2 regions of the Jejuibacter sp. L23 genome follow, and region 1 is predicted to be linked to the other one. Evidence: predicted binding sites of a transcription regulator. Region 1 holds the regulator's gene; the other holds the start of a gene.

The links. Region 1 encodes PurR, which represses purine synthesis genes. Its sites were predicted from a motif close to CANGCAAACGTTTGCNTG; they were not measured.
Region 2: rfaQ (lipopolysaccharide core heptosyltransferase RfaQ) is a predicted target of PurR. The motif match lies at 1,305-1,322, and genes of this name have one in related genera.

What each region holds. Positions count from the first base shown of each region.
Region 1 is NZ_CP138199.1:2,336,899-2,340,032, reverse strand. It holds gene SCU88_RS10770 (MFS transporter) at 1-59, opposite strand, end outside; gene SCU88_RS10765 (YnhF family membrane protein) at 251-340, opposite strand; gene purR (HTH-type transcriptional repressor PurR) at 641-1,666, shown strand; gene punR (DNA-binding transcriptional activator PunR) at 1,702-2,613, opposite strand; gene punC (purine nucleoside transporter PunC) at 2,733-3,134, shown strand, end outside.
Region 2 is NZ_CP138199.1:89,558-92,691, forward strand. It holds gene waaA (lipid IV(A) 3-deoxy-D-manno-octulosonic acid transferase) at 1-1,145, opposite strand, end outside; gene rfaQ (lipopolysaccharide core heptosyltransferase RfaQ) at 1,556-2,614, shown strand; gene SCU88_RS00415 (glycosyltransferase) at 2,611-3,134, shown strand, end outside.

The DNA.
Region 1 (3,134 bases):
GTTGTTCCTATACCAAATGCCCCAATGGCCAGCGCCAGTAAGGGGAAATTAAATTTCATTGTTATTTCTCCGGTAAATTCGGGAGACAGCTTCCGCCAGGGCGGAACTCACTGCTGCCGGAAATCGTCAGGCGGAGAATAATGACAGTCTGCGGGGGAAAGTTAAAGACGTGTTAAAAGCAAAAGGCTGTTGCGCAAATAGCAATAATAGAAAGGCCCGGATACGCAACGACGCGCATCCGGGTCGGGGATTAATGCAGTACGGCAGTCAGTGCGCCGCACACAATCACGCCGAGCGCGATAATAGTGGTGACCAGCGAGTATTTCAGTTCGGTACTCATGATTTTCTCCTGTGCTTTTTTCCATATTAGCGTAATGACTGATTCATTTTCCCACAAACGACCCTGAAAATCCTGTATCAAGTGGCCCTGAATGCAGATTTCCTCTTCCACTTTTAGCAAAGATAGGACAAAATCCCCGGCTAACGTGTTTTTACGCCGTCCGGTAATGCCCTCCTCCCGTCCAGTGTCGCTTCCCCGACATACCTGCAACCTGAAAAGTTGCGCCCCGGGATAAGTCCAGGCAAACGATTAACCGGCCGGTATTCAAGGAGACCAGGAAATGGCCGGGAGTGACGACTGATGGCAACAATCAAAGATGTGGCAAAGCGGGCAAACGTCTCCACCACTACGGTGTCGCATGTTATCAATAAAACCCGCTTTGTCGCGGAAGAGACCCGTAATGCGGTATGGGCCGCCATCAAAGAGCTGCACTACTCGCCCAGCGCCGTAGCCCGCAGCCTGAAAGTGAATCACACTAAAACCATCGGGCTGCTGGCCACCAGCAGTGAGGCCCCCTACTTTGCGGAAATTATCGAAGCCATAGAGAAAAGCTGCTTTGATAAGGGCTATACCCTGGTGCTGGGCAACGCCTGGAATAACCAGGAGAAACAGCGCGCCTACCTGTCGATGATGGCTCAGAAACGCGTCGACGGCCTGCTGGTAATGTGCTCGGAATATCCGGAACCGCTACTGGCGATGCTCGAAGAGTACCGCCATATCCCAATGGTGGTCATGGACTGGGGCGAAGCGAAAGCTGATTTCACCGACTCGGTCATCGATAACGCCTTCGAAGGCGGCTATATGGCGGGACGCTACCTGATTGAACGCGGCCATCGTGATATCGGCGCGATTCCCGGCTCCCCGCACCGCAATACCGGCGCGGGCCGTCTGGCAGGCTTTAAGAAGGCGCTGGAAGAAGCGCGCATCAAACTGAATGAAAAGTGGGTGGTGCAGGGAGACTTCGAGCCGGAATCCGGCTACCGCGCCATGCAACAGATTCTGTCTGCCGCCCAGCGCCCCACGGCAGTATTCTGCGGCGGCGATGTGATGGCGATGGGCGCCCTGTGTGCCGCCGATGAAATGGGGCTGCGGGTGCCCCAGGATATTTCGATTATCGGCTACGATAACGTGCGCAACTCCCGCTACTTTACCCCGGCGCTGACCACCATCCACCAGCCCAAGGACTCACTGGGGGAGACCGCCTTTAATATGCTGATTGACCGTATCGTCAATAAGCGCGAGCAGTCCCGCACCCTGGAGGTTCACCCGCGCCTGATTGAGCGCCGCTCGGTGGCCGATGGCCCGTTCCGCGACTATCGCCGCTAAGTACCACTATCGCCGCCAGGCACAGGGGAGCCCGCTCAACCGGGCTCCTTCAGCCACTCCGCATTCAGCGTTTCGCTATCCCCCAGATAATCCAGCAGCCAGCCCAGCACCGGTGAGTCTTCGTTCTGGCGCCAGCTCAGACAGCAGGCGGCATCAGGAAAGCGATTCTCCAGAGCCAGCGCTACCCACTGACCGCTTTTTATCCGCGGTTGCGCAACGTGGGCTGGTACCATGCCGACACAGAGCCCGGCATCCAGGCACTCTCTTGCCGTCTCCCAGTCCGGCACCACCATGCGCCGCTGGTTATCCAGCAGCCAGGTCGTACGCTTGGGGAGTGAGCGCGAGGTATCTTCCAGGACCAGCGACGGCCAGCGTCGCAGTCGTTCATCATCCAGCGCCCCCTCCGCTACCGCCAGCGGATGACCGGACGCCACCACGCAATGCCAGCGCAGCATCCCCATATCCCGAAAGGCGTAACGGCCACCAACCGGTACTGCCCGGGTGGCGCCGATCGCCAGCTCTACGCGCCCGTCCTCCAGCGCGTCCCATACGCCGTTAAACACTTCACGAGAAACCCGCAGCTCCACATCGGGGAAATGGCGGTAGAAATCCAGCACCAGTTGGCGGGTACGCGCCGGTTTAACGATGTTATCCACGGCGATGGAGAGCTGCCCGCGCCAGCCGTTGGCAATCTGCTGGCAGCGCTGACGGGTGGAGAGCATTTTTTTGATAACCTCCCGTCCTTCGCGCAGAAAAAAGGCCCCGGCCTCCGTCAGTTCGACATCTCGATGGCGGCGCACGAACAGCGGAACCGCCAGCCACGCCTCTAACTGACGTACCGTATAACTGACCGCCGAAGGCACCCGGTGCAGCTCCTGGGCTGCCGAACTAAAGCTGCCGTTGCGGGCAACAGCATCCACCACTTCCAGTGAGTATTCCGACCACATATCTGCCTGCAAAAAATTTGAATGCAACAGGCAAATATTAGCGTTTCACAAGCAATGATGCACTCCTTACACTGCGCCCATTCCCTGCATTCACCCAAAAAAGATCTTAGAGAGAAATCATGCAACCTGGAAAAGGATTTATGGTCTGGCTGGCCGGTCTGAGCATTATCGGCTTTCTGGCCACCGATATGTATTTGCCGGCGTTTTCCGCCATGCAGCAGAGTCTGAACACCAGCCCTGGCGCTATTAGCGCCAGTCTGAGCCTGTTTCTGGCAGGTTTCGCGCTGGCGCAGCTGATCTGGGGACCGCTGTCGGACCGTTTTGGCCGCCGTCCGATACTACTGGCGGGGCTGGCGCTGTTCGCCTTCGGCTGTCTGGGAATGCTGTGGGTCAAGAGCGCGACCATGATGTTGGCACTGCGCTTTATTCAGGCGGTTGGGGTCTGTGCCGCCACCGTAAGCTGGCAGGCGCTGGTCGCCGATCGCTATCCCGGCCCGCAGGCAAAACGGGTTTTCGCCTCT
Region 2 (3,134 bases), 2.2 Mb from region 1:
CTCATCTCCTTCACCAGCGATGTGGTGTCGGTAACGGTGATTAGCCCGTTTGCCTGCTCAAGACGCGCGCAGATATCCTTAAAGTTGAAAATATGGGGCCCCATTAGTACCGGAATGGCGTGGGCAGCAGGCTCCAGAGGATTATGACCGCCGCGCTCAACCAGAGAGCCGCCGACAAAAGCCATATCTGCAATGCCATAGAGCAACATCAGCTCGCCCATGCTATCGCCAATCACCACCTGGGTACTGCCGGATGGCACTTCACCAGAAGAACGGGTAATAAAGCTCAGACCCGCTTCTCGTACCAGATCAATGGCATCGGGGAAGCGTTCCGGATGGCGCGGTACCAGGATAAGCAGCAGATTGGGGTATTGCTTAAGCAACTGCTGATGAGCCGCCACGATAATGCTTTCTTCACCTTCGTGGGTGCTGGCGGCGATCCAGACCGGACGATGTGGAGCCCACTGGCGGCGTAAGGTAACGGATCTGGCGGCCATCTGCGGCGTGACGGAGATATCAAACTTCAGACTGCCGGTGATGGCAAGCTGTGAACGTTTGGCGCCAAGTTGAATAAAACGTTCACCGTCTTCTTCGTTCTGGGCGGCGATAAGCGTGATTCGACGCATTAGCGTACGCACAAAGCGCCCCAGTTTGGCATAACCTTTTGCCGAGCGTTCAGAAAGACGAGCGTTAGCAATAACCAGTGGGATCTGACGACGATGCAGTGCAGAAATCAGATTTGGCCACAGCTCGGTTTCCATAATCAGCACCAGCCGGGGATCGACCCGATCGAGAAAGCGGTTTAATGCATCTGGCAGATCGTAGGGCAGATAGACGTGCTGGACGTCGTCGCCGAAAGCGGAAAGCACGCGTTCAGAGCCGGTGGGAGTCATTGTTGTGACGGTAATCGGCAAGGAGGGGTGGCTATGGCGCAGGGCGCGAACCAGCGGAATTGCCGCCAGAGTTTCGCCAACCGAGACCGAATGCAGCATAATCCCGCCGCCTTTCAGCTCTTTATTATAGAAGCCGTAACGTTCTCCCCAGCGCTTGCGATAGGCTGGTGCCTTACGACCACGCAGCCAAAGCCGAATCCAGATTAGCGGTTGGATTAGGTAAAGCAGCGTCGTGTAAAGCAATTGGAGCATAGTACATTCTTGTGCTGGGAACTTGCAGGGGATTCTATGTATTTCACTCCGCCATTGCCATTACTTTCGCGGCATCCGGGAATTAGGCTGGAAGATTTATTAATTAACGCTTTGTTTTAAAAGATTTTTGTTGGGGGTATTCCGGCCCAATAGAAAGCGCATAAAACCGTTTGCCTGTCTCTTTTTGGTACTCTTCAGTGTCGTGACAGAAAATTCTTCATATCATTGAAATAAAGGGAAAATTAATTTATTCGCGCAAAAAACATTCAACTCGGCTTAATGCAGAGGAAGTGGTACACTAGCGAACTAAATTTAAGAAGCGGGTCAGTGAACAGGTAGCTGTAAAGCCTGGGGCGGTAGCGTGCCCTTTTGTTGCGACTGGCAGTGTCTGATTAGCTAAAGAGATGCTTGTGGAAAAGTCATTTAACAGAATTCTCATCATCAAAATGCGTTTTCATGGGGATATGCTGCTAACCACGCCGGTTATCAGCACGCTTAAGCGGCGTTACCCCGATGCGCAAATAGATGTTCTGCTCTACCAGGATACCATCCCGATTCTTTCAGAAAACCTGGAGATCCATGCCCTGTATGGCATGGCGAAAAAAGGGTCAGGTACCAAAGAGAAAATAAGTAATTTCCTGAGCCTGGTTAAGACACTGCGTGCCCGACGTTATGATCTGATCGTGAATTTGACCGATCAGTGGATGGTTTCGTTACTGGTGCGGTTATTGCCTGCCCCTGTGAAAATTTCGCAGAACTACTCCCATCGCCAGTCTTCTTTCTGGAAGAAGAGCTTTACGTATCTGGCGCCATTTAGCGGTCAGCATGTGGTGGAGCGTAACCTTTCTGTACTGGCGCCATTGGGCATCAGCGATGTTTGCCTTGATACCACGATGAGTTATCGATCTGAACACTGGGAAAAACTTCGTGCTCAACTGACAGAGCAGGACATCACCGGGCAATATGTGGTGATCCAGCCGACAGCCAGACAGCTGTTTAAATGCTGGGATGACGAGAAATTTTCTGAAGTAGTCGATGCGTTGCAACAGCGTGGTTATGCTGTGGTGCTGACCTGCGGGCCCGGGGAAGAGGATTTAGCTTGTGTCAGACGCATCGCCGAAGGATGCCAGCATAAGCCTGTGACGGCGCTGGCGGGTAAAACGCGATTCCCGGAACTGGCTGCGCTAATCGATCATGCCGCGCTCTTTATTGGTGTCGATTCTGCCCCGATGCATATTGCCGCGGCGGTAAAAACGCCGATCGTCTGTCTGTTTGGCGCCACCGACCATGTGTTCTGGCGCCCCTGGTCGGATAATGCGATCCAACTTTGGGCGGGAGATTATCAACCTATGCCGGAACGTAAGGATCGGGAGCGTAACAAAAAATATCTTTCCGTTATTCCGGCCCAGGATGTCATTGCCGCAGCGGATAAACTGCTGGCCGATATGCCGCAAGAGGCAACATCATGATTGTCGCCTTCTGTCTCTATAAATATTTTCCCTTTGGGGGCTTACAGCGCGACTTTCTGCGTATTGCTAACACGGTAGCGGCACGCGGCCACAAGGTTCGGGTTTACGTTCAGTCCTGGAGTGGCGAGAAGCCGGAAGCGCTTGAGATTATTCAGGTACCGGTGGCGTCCCGCACCAATCATGGGCGCAATACACAATACTATGAGTGGGTGCAGGCGCATTTGCAGCAGCATCCCGCAGATCGGGTAGTTGGCTTCAATAAAATGCCTGGGCTGGATGTCTACTATGCTGCCGATGTCTGCTACGCCGAAAAAGTGGAACGAGAGAAAGGTTTTTTCTATCGCCTGACCGGGCGCTACAGGCACTATATGGCGTTTGAGCGGGCCACCTTCCGCCAGGGGGCAAAGACCGCGCTGTTGATGTTAACGGATAAGCAGATTGCCGATTTCCGTCGCCATTATCATACCGAGCCGGAGCGTTTTCATATTCTGCCGCCGGGTATCTACCCGGATCGCAAATA